Regions from separate parts of the Cellvibrio fontiphilus genome, predicted to be linked through region 1. Evidence: predicted binding sites of a transcription regulator. Region 1 holds the regulator's gene; each other region holds the start of a gene.
The links. The regulator PhoB, encoded in region 1, activates phosphate uptake and scavenging genes when phosphate is short. The targets are predictions, from matches to a motif close to TGTCATAAANNTGTAACA.

Region 1 (6,217 bases):
AAAATCGAAAATACAATCACCTGCAGCATATTGCCTTCGGCCATAGCCTGCACCGGATTGCTGGGAAAGATATTGATAAAGGTCTCTTTGACCGAGGGCGATGCGGGCGTGGTGTAATTAGCCAGCGGGGCCATATCAACTCCCGCACCCGGCTGCACTAAAGCTGCCACCCCCATAGCCAGCCCAATCGCCAATGCGGTAGTGAACATGTAAAACAGCAGGGTTTTAGTCGCCAGGGGGCCCATACGACTATGGCCGCCCAATGCCATAGCGCCGCAGACCAGCGACACAAATACCAGAGGCACTACCAACAGTTTTAACGAGGCAACAAATATTTGGCCAACGGCATCAAGAACACCGTCGATGACAACCGTTTGCAACCAGACACCCAAGGGCGTGGCGGGTAAATTACTCGCTTCATCGACAACGATTAACAGATTGAAACCTATGCCTACCGCTATACCCAACAGCATGCCAAGCAGGATCTTATTGGTCAGGGACATAGGTGAACCTCGGGGAAATTATTTTTAAAAGAGGACAAACCACTGCGGCGCACGGGCGCCGCAGGGTGGGAAGTGGCTTATTCGTTAACGGCGTCTTTAAGCGCTTTACCGGCCTTGAAGGTGACCGTTTTACTGGCGGCGATTTGAATAGTCGCGCCGGTCTGTGGATTGCGGCCTTCGCGGGCAGCGCGCTCACTGACATTGAAGGTACCAAAACCTAACAGGGCGACAGATTCACCGCGCGCCAGGGCGTTAGTGATTTGCTCAACAAAAGCCGAAACCACCAAATCTGCTTTATTTACCCCCAGGTCAGTATTGTTTGCCAGGGCAACAACTATATCGGTCTTGTGCATAATGCTTCTCCTTTCATGTGTTAAGCCGCGAGTGTACCTGCTTGCGGCCTGTTGCGGCAGGCTTGACGCGGGTTTTTCCGCACCGCAAATAGACCGAGCTGCTAAACTGCGCCGGCTTACCGCAGGCAGAGGAGATCATTTTGCCCCGTGTTACTGCTTCCACCCGATTGCATTCCCCCTGGCGCCCACGCCATCAATTGCCACTCAGGAATCGCCCTTCACCCTGCCTGCACAGCTGGCTGGATGATGAAGGCTCATTGACCGCGCGTTTGGTCGGGCTCAGCAAGGGCCAGTTTCAGGTTGAGGTGCTGCGCCAGCAACTCGCCTTACCCAGCCGCGATGAGCAGCAAGCCTTGGGCATGAAACGCCCCGCTCGCGCCCTGATTCGCGAGGTAATCCTGCGCGGCCACCACCAACCCTGGGTGTTCGCCCGCAGTGTACTGCCGCTCTCCAGCCTCAGCGGCAAGCTGCGCCATTTGCGCAAACAGCGCAATCGGCCCTTGGGGGCATTTTTGTTCAGTCAGCCACAACTGGTGCGCAGCCCCATTGCGGTGGCGAGCTTTAATGCTGATGATGCGTACCTACCACCCGGGATCGCCTGTTCCACTCCGCTCTGGGGGCGCCGTTCGGTATTTGCACTGGATGGCAAACCGCTGCTGGTCAGTGAAGTTTTTTTGCCCGCTTTTTGCGATCAATTACGCTCCAACGATTCCCGATCACCAATCACAACAGACTGATATCGGCCTATGAACAGCCCTAAATCTTCCCGCCGGCCCACCAAAGCCGCCCCAGCCCAGCCAGTTGATAAAGCGGCGCTTGCGGCCAAACCGATGCAGCCCCAAAAGAACCGCACTAAAGTCGTTAAAAGTCGCGAAATTGGCGGCCTTGTCGCCAAAATCCAGCAAAAGGCACCAATTTACTGGCGCCTGATGCGCATGGATCGCCCCATAGGAACGCTGCTACTGCTCTGGCCGACCTTGTGGAGCCTGTGGCTGGCTGCCAAGGGTATGCCGCGTTTGGAAAACCTGGTGATTTTTACCCTGGGTGTGATTGTGATGCGCTCTGCCGGCTGTGTGATCAACGACTTTGCCGACCGCAAGATTGACGGCAGTGTGCAGCGCACCAAAAACCGTCCGCTGGCAACGGGCGCAGTGTCCAGCCGCGAGGCGTTTGGTTTGTTTATCGGCCTGTGTTTGGTCGCATTTGCACTGGTATTAATGACTGACCCGCTCACCATCAAACTGTCGGTTGGCGGCCTGCTGCTCGCCTTTTGCTACCCCTTTATGAAGCGTCACACCCACCTGCCACAGGTGGTGTTAGGGGCTGCATTTGCCTGGGGCATCCCCATGGCGTTTGCCGCCGAAGCGGGCGCGCTGCATGAAAATATCTGGCTGGTGTATTTGGCGGTAGTGCTCTGGACGGTTGCCTACGACACCTTTTACGCCATGGTGGACAGGGATGACGACCTGAAAATCGGGGTTAAATCCACTGCGATTTTATTTGGAGAACAGGATCGTTTGATGACCGGCATACTGCAGGGTTTAACTCTGTATGCGCTGCTACTGGTGGGCAATCGTTTTGAGCTGGGACTCTACTATTATTTGGGTTTGGCGGTAGCGGCAGCGCTGTTTATCTATCAACAATGGCTGATTCGCTTTCGCAACCGCGATGCCTGCTTCAAGGCCTTTTTAAATAACAACTGGGTTGGTGTTGCAATATTTGCCGGTTTGGTCGCCGATTATTCGCTGAAATAAACCGCTCAGGGGCTCGACGCTGGAATTTTCAGACTTGTCATAAATATGTAACACTGAGCTTATTAAATAAGCTGCAACAATAGCTTCATGAACCGTGAAGCCTACCGTAGCTTTATTAGGCAGAAGATTATGACTGGTCGCAAAATCCTTATCGTCGACGATGAATCCGCTATTCGCGATATGTTGCGTGTAGCGCTGGAAATGGCTGAATACCAGGTGCTGGAAGCCAGCAATGCGCAAGACGCCCACGGCCTGATTATCGATGAAAAACCCGACCTGATTCTGCTGGATTGGATGATGCCCGGCACCAGTGGTATCGAACTGGCGCGCCGCCTCAAGCGCGATGAAGTCACCGCCAATACCCCCATCATCATGCTCACCGCCAAAGGCGAGGAAGATAACAAGATCCAGGGCTTGGAAGTAGGCGCCGACGATTACATCACCAAACCCTTCTCCCCGCGTGAGCTGGTCGCCCGTTTAAAGGCGGTACTGCGCCGCGCCGACCCGCAGATTACCGCCGCGCCGATTACCGTGCAGGGCCTGTGCCTTGACCCTGCAAGCCACCGGGTCACCATCAATGACCAGTCTGTGGATATGGGCCCTACCGAATACCGCTTGCTGGAGTTTTTTCTCACCCACCAGGAAAGAGCCTATACTCGCAGCCAATTGCTGGATCACGTCTGGGGCGGCAATGTCTATGTGGAGGAGCGCACGGTGGACGTGCATATCCGCCGCCTGCGCAAAGCCCTGACCATCGACGGTCACGAAGACCTGATCCAGACTGTGCGCGGAACAGGCTATCGTTTTTCTACTCGCATCGAAGCCTGATTGTATCAAGTTGCAAGTTTTCGGGAGCGGGCAAGCCTGAGCGACAATCGGAGACAGGATGTCGACGATTAGCCCCCATGGATGGGTTTATGGCGTGTCGCGCAGGCTTGCCCGCTACCGAAAACGGATCGACACTGAGAGGCACTCTTGTTAAAAGGTTTTAGCGCTGAGCTGCAGCGCATTCTGATTATTCTCGCCATCTGCAGCCTGATTGGGTTTTTTAGCGACAATTACGCCCTGTGGATGTTGCTGGGCTGCGGCGTTTACATCCTGTGGATGCTCTGGCAAATGCGTCGCCTTAACCAATGGCTGCTCAAGCGCGAGAGCGAACACCCACCCGAAGCCAGCGGTATTTGGGGGCAGGTGTTCGACAATATCTACCAGCTGCAGCGCGACCAACGCATCGAAAAAGACAACCTGCAAGCCGTTATCAAACGCATCCAGGAAATCAGCTCCGCACTCAAAGACGGCCTGATTATTTTGGACGCGCGCGGTTGCCTGGATTTTTGGAACCCCGCAGCGCACCGCATGCTCGCGCTCAATACCAAAGACCAGGGCCAATCGGTGATCAACTTTATCCGCCACCCCAAGTTTGTCGCCTACTTTGAAGAGGGTAATTACGGCGAGCCGCTGGAAATTCCATCGCCGCGTTTTTCCTCCAAACACTTGCAGTTCCAAATCACGCCCTTCGGCAAAATGGAGCGTTTGATTGTGGTGCGCGATGTCACCCAGCTGCACAATCTGGAAAAAATGCGCCAGGATTTTATCGCCAACGTCTCCCACGAATTGCGCACGCCACTCACCGTGATTAACGGTTATGTAGAAACCCTCGCCGATAACAACACTACGCCGAGCTGGAATAAACCCCTGCAACAAATGCTGCAGCAGGCCAAACGTATGTCGCTGCTGATTAACGATTTACTGGTGCTGTCCAAACTGGAAACCACCGAGGCAGGGCACAACCACAAACCCATTAATATTGAACAGCTGTTGGCCGTTGTTAAAAGCGAGGCCGATGTGCTGGGCAAGGAGAAAAACCAACAGCTCACCCTGGTGTGTAACAACACCACCAAACCCCTGCTACTGCAGGGCAATGAAAAGGAATTGCACAGCGCCTTTTCCAATCTGGTGATTAACGCCATCAAATACACCCAAGCCGAGGGGCGGATCAGTATCTTGCTGTGGCAGGATCAAAAACACGTCTATGTATCGGTCAGCGATAACGGCCCGGGCATAGAGGCCCAGCATATTCCGCGCCTGACCGAGCGTTTTTATCGCGTGGATGCCAGCCGCAATAGCGGCACTGGCGGCACTGGTTTGGGCCTTGCCATAGTTAAACACGTATTGATGCGCCACTACGCCGAATTAAAAATCACCAGTGAACCGGGTAAAGGCAGTATGTTTATTTGTGTTTTTGCGCTGCCGCAATAAACCTGCAGCGCACTTTTTGTGACTGGCTTCTGCATATAACCAAAATTCGAACCTGCTACCCAAAGTCCTACCGTTTTGACCAAAAGTCGGACTCGTCAAATACAACGTTGTCATTTTAGACTCGCTGCTGTTGCATCGTTTTGCATTGCCTGTGCGCATGCAGATGCACTGATGTTGCCGCGCCACCCGAGTGGCACCGGTATCACCTTTAATCCCAGCAGGAGACCTAGAGTGAACAAGATCAATAAGTGGCACTCACATCTCAACCTGAAAAGTTGTGGTGTATCCGCCCTAATCATCAGCCTCAGTTCGTTGTTTGCCGTCAGCCAAGCCAATGCTCACGGTTTTGTGTCATCGCCCAAAAGCCGTGTGATCCAATGTAAGGAAAACGGTATCGAAAACCCCACCCACCCGGCATGTATCGCCGCCAAAGCAGCGGGTAACGGCGGTTTGTATACGCCGCAGGAAGTGGCCGTGGGCGGTGTGCGCGATAACCATGAGTTTTTTATCCCGGACGGCCGCCTCTGTAGCGCCAACCGCGCCAACCTGTTTGGTATGGATTTGGCCCGCACTGACTGGCCAGCCACCAATGTGTCTGCCGGCCCGCTGCAATTTGTATGGACCAATACCGCGGCGCACAAAACCATGTACTTCCGCTATTACATCACCCGCGAAGGTTACAACCACGCCCAACCGCTGCGCTGGTCTGACCTCGAGTTAATTTACGATTCTGGCAAAGAGCCAGCTGAAGCGACTTCACTGCACACTGTGCCCATGCCACCGCGCACCGGTCGCCATATTGTGTACAGCATTTGGCAGCGCGACTGGGAATTGGATGCAGCCGAAGGTTTCTACCAATGTATCGATGTGAACTATGGTGGCAGCAGCAACTCCTCAGCAGCGTCCTCTACGCCGAGTTCTGTACCCAGCTCATCCGTTGGGTCAGTGGCCAGCTCATCGCTCGCCTCCAGTGTGTCAAACAACACCTGTGCCGGTCTGGGGATTTGGAATCCAACCATCGCCTACCAAAACCCAACCCAAATCCAACACAACGGCAGACGCTATCAGGCTAACTATTGGACCCAGGGCAATAACCCCGCAACCAACAATGGCCAATACAACTTCTGGCTGGATTTGGGCGCCTGTGTTGGCGGTGTGACCTCGTCATCCTCTTCAGTGGCGTCAGTTGCACCCAGCTCTTCCAGCGTCAGCAGCCAAGCGGCATCTTCATCTTCAGTCGCAACCGGCAACTGCAGCTCACCGGCCTACGTTAATGGCGCCACCTACACCACCGGTGCCTTGGTACAAAACGGCGGCAGTGAATACAGCTGTACCGTGGCTGGCTGGT
Region 2 (6,217 bases), on a different contig from region 1:
CTGCCGCAAAAGCCTCCAGCTGTGTATCCGTCTGCGCCTCAAACAAACGGCCAGATTGCACCAATTCCAGCAGATAAGCCGGGCGTTGGGCCGAAGTTTTGGCGATAAATTCACTGGCCACAAAGGCGCGGGTCAACTGCCGGGAAAAGCTGCCCGCGTCAATCGCGGCGGGCAATAAATCGCGCACAGGAGGTAGGTTTTGCTGCGCCAAGGCAAGCTCAAACTGATCCCAGTAGCGCTGGGCGGGAGCCTGTAATTCGGCGGGGATTCCAGAAAAATTCAACATATAAGCGACACTCGTTAACGCGGCAATCAACACCACACCAGAGAAATAAGATGAAACAAAAAGCGATAGCGAAATACTAGCAGTTTCTATTCACAGGATTTGCCTATCTCCGCAATTGCGCCGGCAGGCTGATTTTGCAAGGTGCACCACAAGCCAAATGCCAGCTGTTTCTCAGTCTGGCAATGGCGCAAAAATCGTTAAGCTGATGTTAAGAAAAACCCTGCTTAAACTGGCGCATCGCTCAGGCAAATGGGCATTTATGCAGGAGATTAACCATGAACAAATCGATGATTATGGGAACACTGTTGGGCGTGGGCATAGCCACTACCGGGGGCGCCATCGCCAGTTACCAGTTTTTAAAAGAGCCTTCCTATGCGGAAGTTATCAGCTCGGTTCCGGTGACTAAAACCACCAAGATTCCCCGCGAAGAGTGCCATAACGAAACCGTGGTGCATCAAAAACCGGTAAAGGATACCAACCGTATTGCCGGGAAAGTCATCGGCGCGGTAGTGGGTGGCGCCTTGGGCAACCAGGTGGGTGGTGGTAACGGCAAAAAAGTGGCAACCGTAGCGGGCGCAGTAGCCGGCGGTTATGCGGGCGATAAGGTACAGGCCAATATGCAGGCCAAGGACACCTACACCACCGTCGAACAGCGCTGTAAAACCGTTTACGACAGCCGCGAGGACATCACCGGTTACGATGTAACCTATCGCCTGAAGGATAAAGAGTCATCGCTGCGACTGGACTATGACCCGGGCACACGTATCCCGGTTGAGAATGGCGAGCTGGTTTTAAATCGCCAATAGCTGCCCAATCACAAGGATTGGCAATCCCCCCCCGGGAGCAAGGACGCTACCCATTTACCCAGCCCCCCTTAGAAATATACCTCTTCAGAACCACACTCTTCTCGCATCACCTTTTCCAGCCACTAGCCAGCATTTCAGTTATAAGCTTCTAACTATTGATTATTAGCAGCCAGATTGACGGGCTGTTAGCCTGCGCGCCCTGTTTATTTTTCAACAGCTACCACAAGCAATAATTAGTAGTGACCGCTAGCTGTAGCCGGTTGATGCGCGGAGTTTTATGGATTTTCAAATTGGATACGTGATTGCCGGGCTGGCAGTGGGGTTTATTGTCGGCATGACCGGCGTTGGCGGCGGTTCGCTGATGACCCCGATTTTATTGTATTTCGGCGTTAGCCCCGCCAACGCCGTGGGCACTGACTTACTCTATGCCGCCATCACCAAAGCCGGCGGTATCCATGTGCACCACAAAAAGAAAAATATCGACTGGAAAATTACCGGCGAGCTGGCGCTTGGCAGCCTGCCCGCAGCAGCCATTACCCTGTGGGTGCTGCACAGCATTCGCTTGGATACCGACACGCTCAACAGTGTTATTAAAACCACCCTCGGTTACGCCCTGATCCTCACCGCCATCGCCATTCTATTCAAGCGCCGCATTTTTGATTACAGCAAGAAGAACAACAGCTGGATTACCCGCATGAGTCGTCGCAGTCAATTTATAGCTACTGTAGCGACTGGTGTGGTGCTCGGCGCGGTGGTTACCTTGACGTCAATCGGCGCTGGCGCGCTGGGTACAGTGGCGCTGTTTATGCTCTACCCGCTGCTACCAACGGTGCGCTTGGTGGGTACTGAAATCGCCCACGCCGTTCCGCTCACGCTGGTCGCAGGCATGGGGCACGCTGGCTTGGGCAATGTGGATTGGGGGCTGTTGGTCAACCTGTTGATCGGTTCACTGCCGGGCATTTACCTCGGCAGCCATTTAGCCAACCGAGTTGCCGATCACTATCTGCGCCCGGCACTGGCCATCATGTTGGTATTTGTGGGTTTCAAACTGCTCTTTTAATGAAGCGAGCACTTCTACTAGATGGGCGAGTAGTTAGCTCGCCTTTTCCGGTGGCGGTGCCACGCGCAGCACCTCCTCCATAGTCGTCAAACCGGCGGCCACTTTCTGGGCGCCCGACAAACGCAGGGTGCGCATTCCTTCTTTCATCGCCAGCTTACGCAGCTCTTGCAGGTTGCAATCGCGCGTAACTTTTTCTTTGAGTGATTCCGACAGCAGCAGAATTTCATACAAACCCTGCCGCCCCAAATAGCCAGTATTGCGACACTCCAAACAGCCCACCGGGCGATAGACTTTGGCGGGCACATTCACCTTCCAGGGCGCCACCAATTCTTGCCAATCGGACGCGCTGATGCTGCCCTCCTCCTTGCAATGGGGGCAGAGGGTGCGCACCAACCGCTGCGCCATCACCCCCAGCAGAGTGGCATTAATCAGGTAGGACGGGATACCCAAATCCAGCAGGCGCGCCACGGTGGAGGGCGCATCGTTGGTGTGGACGGTAGACAATACCAAGTGACCAGTGAGCGCAGCCTGCACCGCCATCTGCGCGGTTTCCAAATCGCGGATTTCCCCCACCATGATGATGTCCGGGTCCTGGCGCATCAGGCTGCGAATACCGGCGGCAAAATCCAGCCCGATTTTGTGGTGTACCTGGGTTTGATTAAAACGCTCTTCCACCATTTCAATCGGGTCTTCAATGGTGCTGACGTTCACCTCATCCGTCGCCACTTGTCGCAACGAGGAGTAGAGCGTGGTGGTTTTACCGGAACCGGTGGGGCCGGTGACCAGCAAAATACCGTTGGGGCGCGTGAGCATGGAATACCAGCGGGCGTAATCGTCACCCACCAAACCCAAATCGGTAAAACTGCGCAGCAGCACTTCGGGGTCAAAAATCCGCATCACCAATTTTTCGCCAAAGGCGGTGGGCAAGGTGGACATACGCAGCTCGATTTCACTGCCATCGCTGCGCCGGGTTTTGATGCGGCCATCCTGCGGTTTGCGCTTTTCGGCGATATCCATTCGCGCCAACACCTTGAAGCGACTGGTCACGGCGGTAGACACATTGGCCGGCAATTCATACACATAATGCAGTACACCGTCGATACGGAAGCGAATGCGACCTACATCGCGGCGCGGCTCAATATGAATGTCACTGGCGCGCTGGTCGTAGGCGTACTGCAGCAACCAATCCACAATTTTAACTATGTGCTGGTCGTTGGCATCCGGGTCGCTGGCTTTACCCAACTCGACCAGCTGCTCAAAATTGGTAATAGCCGATGCCGCCGTGGCGCCGCTAGCCCCCGACACCGAGCGCGCCAGGGTGTAAAACTCCACCATAAACCGCTCGATATCGGCGGGGTTGGCCACTACGCGCTTCACCGCGCGGCGCGCCACATGCTCCACCTGCGGCTCCCAACCAGACATAAAAGGCTGGGTACAGGCGATAAGCACATGATCAGCCTCAACCTTTACACAGAGAATCCCATGGCGTTTGGCAAAAGCGTAACTGATGACCTCGGTGCACCTGGCAACATCGATTTTCATTGGGTCTATGTGAAATAAGGGCAAACGTGCTTTATTCGCCAACCACTCCGTTAGCACCTCGGCATCCAATACTTTGCCGGGCCGCTGTAAATCCTCCAGATTCTGGGTTGCTATGTAGGCGAGCGGGTGCATGATGGCCTGCTCGCGACTGCGCGAGGCACCCAATAGCATATTGGCGTCTGTTTGGGACATACGCCCGTCCGCCACCAAATCATTGATCAAGCCGCGCAAATCCAATACCCGATCCAGCACCATTGGGTTATTCCTGTTATTGACTATATCGAAGGGAAGTTGCGCTGATTGTAGCGGCTCAGCCGGCATCAGTCTGCCCAGCGCACCACAGGCTGAAGGCCGTGCTCACCAGCGCCGTCGCCCCAAACCCATAATCCCGCGGCAATTATGCAGACTCGGCTACCAAAATTCTGACCAAAAAGCATCACAACTTTGTCATAAATAAGTAATAAAGCTGCGTGACCTTGGAGAGTGATGTTTTTATACTGCGCACACTTTCAACCCCGGGGGGATAACCATGCCTTTTGCAAACTTGTCGAACCTGTTTGGCCGCTCGCCCATCAAGCCTATGCAAGAGCATATGGCTCTGGCAGTGAAGGCTGCTGCCGAGCTGATACCTTTTTTTGAAGCGGTTACCAGTGGCGATTGGGCACAGGCCAGCAATATCCAGCAACAAGTGGTAAAACATGAAAATGATGCGGATGAAATCAAAAAGCATCTGCGCTTGCACCTGCCCAAAAGCCTGTTCCTGCCAGTGCCACGCACGGATTTGCTGGAACTGCTCACCATGCAGGATCGCATCCCCAACCGTGCCAAAGACATAGCCGGCATCATTATGGGCCGCCGCATGGCCATCCCCGAAAGTATGAAACCCCAAATGAACGAGTTTGTGCGTGCCAGTGTTGCAGCGGCAGAACAAGCTCTGACAGCTATCAATGAGTTGGACGAACTGCTGGAAACCGGTTTTAGCGGTCGAGAATTAACCGTTGTTGAAAATATGATCAAGGAGTTAGACATTCTTGAAGAGAAAGCAGACCAATTGGAAATTGGTGTGCGCACCTCCCTCTTTGCCCTCGAAGCCCAGCTACCGCCCGTGGATGTGATGTTCCTCTATAACATCATCGACTGGGTGGGTGATATCGCCAACCGTGCCCATGATGTGGGCGGCCGTTTGCAGCTGCTGCTGGCGCATTAATCCTTTACCTAGGGGAATTCAAAAATGACTCTATTTGCTGAATACGGCCAAGTGCTGTTCATTCTGGCGTGCGCTTTTGGCCTGTTTATGGCTTGGGGCATAGGCGCCAACGATGTGTCTAATGCCATGGGCACTTCGGTTGGCTCTCGCGCATTGACCATGAAACAAGCCATTCTGATTGCAATGGTATTCGAGTTTGCCGGCGCCTATCTGGCAGGTGGTGAGGTAACTGAAACCATCCGCAGCGGCATAGTCGAACTGGATGTAATGACCCAACATCCAGACCTGTTTGTATACGGTATGCTCGCTTCGCTTTTAGCAGCGGGTAGCTGGCTGCTTATTGCCAGTATTTTAGGCTGGCCCGTATCCACTACCCACTCCATAGTCGGCGCGATTATTGGTTTTGCTGCGGTGGGCATCTCGGTAGATGCGGTCCAGTGGGGCAAGGTTTGGGGCATTGTAGGCAGCTGGGTTATTACTCCGATGCTTGCCGGTGTGCTGTCCTTCTGGATTTTCCGCTCTGTACAACACCTGATTTTGGATACCGAAGATCCATTCACAAACGCCAAACGCTACATTCCCATTTACATGTTTGCAGTAGGCTTTTTCTTGTCCATGGTGACATTGCTCAAAGGCCTGAAGCACGTGCTGAGCTCCCACCATTTGTCCCTCAGCTTTATGGAAAGCGCACTGATCGCCGCAGTGATTGGCGTGGTAGTGGCAGGCTTCGGTATGTTCTTGCTCAGCCGAATTAGTCAGGATAAAGCCGCTGATAAAGATAACCGCTTCTCAAGCGTTGAGCGCGTATTTGGCGTACTGATGATTTTTACCGCCTGTTCCATGGCCTTCGCCCACGGCTCCAACGATGTCGCTAACGCAGTTGGCCCCATGGCCGCCGTTATAAGTGTTGTGCAATCTGGCGCGGTTGGCGCCAAAGCGGCCGTTGCGCCTTGGGTCTTGCTTCTTGGTGGTGTCGGCATCGTTGTTGGTTTGGCCACTTACGGTTACAAAGTAATGCAAACTATCGGTAAAAAGATTACCGAACTGACTCCGAGCCGTGGTTTTGCGGCTGAGATGTCTGCCGCCGCTACAGTCGTTATTGCCTCAGGCCTTGGATTGCCCATTTCCACCACCCACACACTGGTTGGCGCGGTATTGGGTGTTGGCTTGGCGCGCGGTATTGGCGCCCTGAACCTGCGCGTTATTAGCGGTATTTTTGCCTCATGGGTTATCACCCTGCCTGCAGGCGCCGGCTTGTCTATCCTGTTCTTCTATTTCTTTAAAGGTGTATTCAGCTGATAACCAGCTATACCTCA
Region 3 (6,217 bases), on a different contig from region 1:
AAAAAATCACAGTAGATAAATAATAAGTACGCAATGCGCGCGGATTATTCCGAAGCGCCACGGTATTTTTCACGCAAGTTATTGCGGATCTTAATAGCGGCAATGTTCAGCACCATAATCAGCGCGACCAGTATCAGCGAGGTGGCATATACCAGCGGGCGCGCCGCTTCTACACTCGGGCTCTGGAAGCCTACGTCGTAAATGTGAAAGCCCAAGTGCATGATCTTTTGATCCAAATGCAAGTAGGGGTAGTTGCCATCAATGGGTAGCGACGGCGCCAGTTTCACCACGCCCACCAACATCAGCGGCGCCACTTCACCGGCTGCACGGGCAATCGCCAAAATAAGCCCGGTGAGCATAGCGGGAGTTGCCAGCGGCACGACCACTTTCCACAGGGTTTCCGCTTTTGTTGCCCCCAAGGCCAAGCTGCCTTGGCGAATGGTGCTGGGGATACGCGCCAAGCCTTCTTCGGTAGACACAATCACAATCGGCAAGGTCAAGAGCGCGAGTGTGAGTGATGCCCAGAACAAGCCGGGGGTTCCAAAGGTGGGCGTAGGCAGGGATTCGGGATAAAACAGCTGGTCGATACTACCGCCGAGGATGTAGACAAAAAAGCCCAAGCCAAATACGCCGTACACAATAGAAGGCACGCCGGCCAAGTTGTACACCGAGATACGGATAATCTTCAGCATGGTGCCCTGCTTGGCGTATTCGCGCAGGTAAATGGCCGCCAAAATGCCCAGTGGCGTTACCATAATCGACATCACAATGACCATCGTAATGGTGCCGAAAATGGCCGGGAAAATACCGCCTTCGGTATTGGCTTCACGCGGCTCATCAGTCAGAAACTCCCAGAAACGCTCCACATATTGACCCAGCTTTTCAGCTACGGTCATGGTGTTAGGGCGAGTGACGCGCACTATGTGGTTAAAACCAATGCTTGCCTCTTTGCCATCGGCGGTGCGAACCAATAATTTGTCGCGTGTTGCTTGTGCCAAAATTTGATCGCGCTCAGCTTTAACCACCGCGTATTGCGCTTCCAGCGCCGCGCGTTGCTCAGCAAATTCCGCATCGGCAACGGCCAATTCGGCGGCACTGATACCGCTCAACTCCAAGCGGCGGCGCTCAAGGCGCAAGTCGTCCATTTGGCGGTTGATGCGGCCAATATCCACTTTCTCAATGCGATGTACCTGCTCGTGCAAATCCAGCGCGCGCTCCAGGCGAGCATCCAATTGTTGCCAGAAATCGCTAGCGGCAAGCTCAGTGACTTTTTGATCCTGCTCTTTAATCGCCACCGGGTATCCGTAAAAATTACCCCATTCGCGGCGCTCAATGGCCACCGCATCTGCCGGGTATTCCCAGGGCTTCATGCCCATGTCCAGATACCACACAAAGTCACGGCCAGTAATGTCGCGGTTACCCATTTTGAACAGGTGGCGGGTGATTATCTCGGCGTCATCGGCAATCTCATAACCGCCATCGCGAGCCACCGCAGCGGGGATCACCTCGTCGCGCACCGCTTCACCCATGATGATGTGGGTTTGACCACTGCGATCAACCACACTGGTCTGCAGAATGTCTGCAGGCCAAAAGTGGCCAAAACCGCGCACGGCAATCAGGCCCAATAGCCCCACAACCATAATCATACACAGCGATATGGCGCCGCCATTCAACCAAATCCACGGCGAACCACTACTAAACCAAGAGGTATTTTTACGAGTCAATTTGTTCATCGAATTCATCACCGATTACAGGTTGCTGTAGCGTTTGCGCAGACGCTGACGGATGACTTCCGCCAAGGTATTCATCACAAAAGTCAGTGCCAATAGCACCAGCGCCGCCAGGAACAGAACGCGGAAGTGGGTACTTGCCACCGCTGTTTCGGGCAACTCCACCGCGATATTGGCGGAGAAGGTACGCATGCCTTCAAAGATGTTGAAGTTGACTACCGGGCTGTTACCCGTCGCCATGAGTACAATCATGGTTTCGCCCACAGCGCGGCCAAAGCCCATCATGATTGCGGAGAAAATACCAGGGCTGGCAGTCGGCAATACCACACCCACCACGGTCTGCCAGCGGGTAGCGCCCAACGCCAGGGAACCTTGCGTGAGGTGACGCGGCACACTGAATACAGCGTCTTCAGCGATGGAGAAGATGGTGGGAATCACCGCAAAGCCCATCACAATACCGACCACCAAGGCGTTACGCTGACTGTAGTCGATACCGTTTTCGGTAAACCATTGACGCATGCTGCCATCGAACAACAAGACTTCTGCAGATTGACTGCTAGCCACGCAGGCCCATACGGTCAGGATAATCGGCAGTACCACAATCACAGCTTCCCAGCCCTCTGGCACACGGGTGCGCAAAGACTCGGGGCAGCGGCTCCAGATATATCCGGTCACCAACATCACCACTGGCAACAGAATCAAAATACTGAATACCGCTGGCAGGTGATCCTCTACAAAGGGCGCCAACCACAAACCGGCAAGAAAGCCCAGAATCACGGTTGGTAAAGCCTCCATGATTTCAATGGTTGGTTTTACCAAACCACGCAATTTGGGAGTCATGAAGTAAGCGGTGTAAATGGCACCCATCACACCGAGCGGGATGGCAAACAACATGGCGAAAAACGCGGCTTTGAGCGTACCTACAGAGAGCGGTACAAAACTCATTTTGGGTTCAAAGTTGTCGCTGCCGGAGGAGGCTTGCCAGATGTACTCTGGTGCGTCGCGCCCTTCGTACCAAACCTTGTGCCACAGGGAGCTAAACGAGACTTCCGGGTGCTTGTTCCAGGTATCGGCAACGGTCAGTGTGTTGCTGTCCAGCCACAGTGCGCGGTTGTGAATCGGGGAGACAGCTAGCTGCTGGATAGGCGTATCGCTGACGGAATCAATTAAGAGTGTGCGCTGTGAGGTGGCAAAATAAATTCCCAGATTGCCCTTATCGTCACTGGCCCAAAAACCGCGGCGCCCGTGTTCCGGCACTATGCGAGTGATGGCGCCATCCAAGCTCTCAAAACTGCGAACCTGCTTGAGTTGGTAAATGTTTTCCGGGTTGCGAACCAAAAACCATTGGCTCAATTCACCTTTATCGGTACCTATTACTAGCGACGCGGTGCCTACTAAAAATTCCATGCGGGTGATTTTGTTTTCCAGCGTAATGGCAGACTGCACCTGCGCCTCAGCAGGGTTCACCAAACTGTATAGCAGCAACTGGGATTGGTCGGTCGCCACAATCAGGTGACGTGCACCATTATCTAATTGCATCGCCACCGGCTTACTGCCTGTGGGCAACGCCGGCAATTGGGTGACATCGCGGTTGATGGTGATTTCACCCGTAATCATGTTTTGGCTAGTGCTGAAACTCGCCAACAACAAACGGGCATCTGCGGTCATGGCAGCAATTAAGATACCGGCAGAGGTCTCTTGCACGGCAAGATTGACCAGTGCACTGCCCTGCTCATCTATGATTTGTGTAGCTTCGCCCAGCGGTGAAAGCAAACTGGGGATGATTTGGCGCTTATCGTTGGGGTAGCTAAGGGCGTAATCCGGCTTTACAACAGCGACTTCACCGTTGCTGTATCCATAAGCCACTAAGCCGTAGTCAGGCGTACTGGTGGCGATACTGCGGAACTCCGCCGTTTCCGAGCGCGGCACCTGCACGTTTAATATCTCTTGGCCATCAGCGACTTGGAAAAAGTGAACGCTGCCGCTACGTTTAAAACTGGCACCTATTTCCTCGTAACGCTCAAGGGTAAGGTGCTCAGTCTGGTCATCGGCTTGTTGCTGTAGCTGTGCAGCCGTATAACTATGGGTAGGCTCCACTGACGCACCGCGAAACAGCGGCGCGATCTCTGAAAAAAGGTAGAAGAAAATCAAACCGAGGGAAAACACCACAGCCAGCCCAGCGGACATAACACCGTAGCGTGATAACTGATCTTTCAATTTACGAACACGACGCAACTTATCACGCTGCTCGCGGTTGGGCATCAAGCTCTGGGTTGGCTTGGCCGAAGTCATAGATTCGGACATGGTCTAGTTACCTGTTTATCGTCTGGCGCGAGAATCCTAGCAACCAAAAATGACACTTTTGTTACAGAGCTAAAAAACTGTCATTAAAGTGTCACCTGACTGTAATATTTATCTTTCAGCCACAAAAAACGCCGAACAAGTCGGCGTTTTTTGTGTAAGTCGATCAGCTTACTTCTGCAGGTCGGCAAGCGCCTTCTGCACCATAGTCGCTGGCAGTGGGATATAACCATCGCGCACTACTGTTTGCTGACCTTGCTTGGAAAGGATCAGCTTGATGAATTCCAGTTGCAGCGCATCAAGTGGACGATTCGGGTGCTTGTTGATGTACATGTAAAGTACACGCGACAAAGGATAGGTTCCGTCTAATGCTGTTTTTGCATTAGGCGCAACGAACTCGCCGCCTTCTTTTTTCGACAGAGGTAATGCACGCACACTTGAAGTGATATAACCGATACCCGAATAACCAATTCCGTTAATGGATTCAGATACGCTTTGTACCACTGATGCAGAGCCAGGTTGTTCGAGGATAGTGGACTTAAAATCGCCTTTGCACAGAGCTTCATCTTTGAAGTAGCCGTAGGTGCCAGATACTGCATTGCGGCTGTACATTTCAAAATCACGATTTGCCCAAGCATCAGTCAGACCTACCTCACCCCAACGAGTAATATCTTTTGGAGCACCGCACTTGCGTGTAGCAGAGAAAATGGCGTCAACCTGAGGAATACTCAGACCTTTGATCGGGTTATCCTTGTTCACGTAAACAGCCAGTACGTCAATCGCTACTGGCACTGGCGTTGGCTTATAACCATGTTTGGCTTCAAACGCCTGAATCTCTTCGGTTTTCATCATACGGCTCATAGGGCCAAAGTTTGCTGTGCCTTCAATCAAGGCTGGTGGCGCAGTAGAAGAGCCAGCACCCTGAATCTGGATGTTCACATTGGGGTACCACTTTTTAAAATCCTCAGCCCAGAGTGTCATCAGGTTGTTCAGGGTATCTGAACCGATTGAGTTAACATTGCCCGAAACGCCGGTAACAGCCTTGTACTCAGGCAGCGCGGGATCAACTGAAGCCTGCACAGCAGCTGCACAAACCATAGAGCCGGCCAGTGCCAACCCCTTTAAAATTTTCATAGCGTTCATAGAGCGCTCCATCAGTGATTACGTGAGTAAATAAGTTCTAGCGATGAAGGATCAGCCCTTCATTGAGGATTACTTTACCCAGCGAATATGACAGTTATGTGACCAACTGAAATTTTTGTCACAAATGTGTCGCACAAATGTCACACGCATGAATCATGGCCTTTTATCCTGGTAAAACAAAAACACCAGCCGAAGCTGGTGTTTTTAGGGGAGCAAACAGGGGCTATTTAACTACGCGCAATCCGGGACGCTTGGCGGGAGCTGCATCAATCTTGGCCCCTCCAGCAGAACCGCCAGAAGGAGCAGGTGTAGGCCCACCGGGCGGAGGTGGAGCCGGGTTGACTTCAGGCTCAAACATCATGCCCTGCCCATTCTCCCGCGCATAAATTCCCAAAACCGCTCCACAGGGAATGTAGAGGTTATTGACTACCCCGCTGAAGCGCGCATTAAAGGACACGGCAGTGTTATCCATAAAGAAATCTTTAATCGCAGAGGGTGAAATATTGAGAATAATCTGCCCCTCGTTATTCACGTGCTGCTGCGGCACTTGCGTCCCGGGCACATGAGCGTCGACCAAAATATGCGGAGTGCAATTGTTATCCAAAATCCATTCGTAGACGGCGCGCAAAAAATAAGGTCGGCTGGATGTCATGGACATACTAAATTCCTTGGTCTGATCATAACTAAAGAAAGCAATTTAACCTGTTTCGCCCGTTTGTAAAACTAAAAGCAACGTTATCCGAGACAGGACAAGCCAAACAAAAAAGGGCGACTTGCGTCGCCCTTTTTTAATCTTGCTTTGGTTATTAATGAATATCTCGCCAGAACTCGCGATTCAGGAAATACACAAAGATAAACAGGATAACCAGAAAGCCTAATACGTAATAGCCAATAGCTTCACGCTTTACGGCGACAGGTTCAGCTACGTACTCAAGGAAATTCACCAGATCATACATCGCTTTATCAAACTCCGCGGTAGTCATGGTGCCCTTAACTTTGCCTTCAACCAAAGCACCGCAATGCTCATCCATTTCCACTTCACC

Region 2: the regulator PhoB is predicted to act here: its motif matches at 4,140-4,157, upstream of ACFODX_RS09320 (TIGR00153 family protein).
Region 3: the regulator PhoB is predicted to act here: its motif matches at 4,113-4,130, upstream of ACFODX_RS12275 (ABC transporter permease subunit).

What each region holds. Positions count from the first base shown of each region.
Region 1 is NZ_JBHRTF010000002.1:427,213-433,429, forward strand. It holds gene ACFODX_RS03685 (dicarboxylate/amino acid:cation symporter) at 1-503, opposite strand, end outside; gene ACFODX_RS03690 (HU family DNA-binding protein) at 581-856, opposite strand; gene ACFODX_RS03695 (chorismate--pyruvate lyase family protein) at 997-1,593, shown strand; gene ubiA (4-hydroxybenzoate octaprenyltransferase) at 1,687-2,610, shown strand; gene phoB (phosphate regulon transcriptional regulator PhoB) at 2,740-3,438, shown strand; gene phoR (phosphate regulon sensor histidine kinase PhoR) at 3,586-4,869, shown strand; gene ACFODX_RS03715 (lytic polysaccharide monooxygenase) at 5,101-6,217, shown strand, end outside.
Region 2 is NZ_JBHRTF010000004.1:152,008-158,224, reverse strand. It holds gene glnE (bifunctional [glutamate--ammonia ligase]-adenylyl-L-tyrosine phosphorylase/[glutamate--ammonia-ligase] adenylyltransferase) at 1-286, opposite strand, end outside; gene ACFODX_RS09335 (glycine zipper 2TM domain-containing protein) at 562-1,092, shown strand; gene ACFODX_RS09330 (sulfite exporter TauE/SafE family protein) at 1,370-2,152, shown strand; gene ACFODX_RS09325 (GspE/PulE family protein) at 2,186-3,949, opposite strand; gene ACFODX_RS09320 (TIGR00153 family protein) at 4,224-4,901, shown strand; gene ACFODX_RS09315 (inorganic phosphate transporter) at 4,926-6,200, shown strand.
Region 3 is NZ_JBHRTF010000004.1:867,145-873,361, reverse strand. It holds gene pstA (phosphate ABC transporter permease PstA) at 45-1,733, opposite strand; gene ACFODX_RS12275 (ABC transporter permease subunit) at 1,749-4,034, opposite strand; gene ACFODX_RS12270 (PstS family phosphate ABC transporter substrate-binding protein) at 4,203-5,174, opposite strand; gene ACFODX_RS12265 (ClpXP protease specificity-enhancing factor) at 5,398-5,832, opposite strand; gene ACFODX_RS12260 (ubiquinol-cytochrome c reductase) at 5,981-6,217, opposite strand, start outside.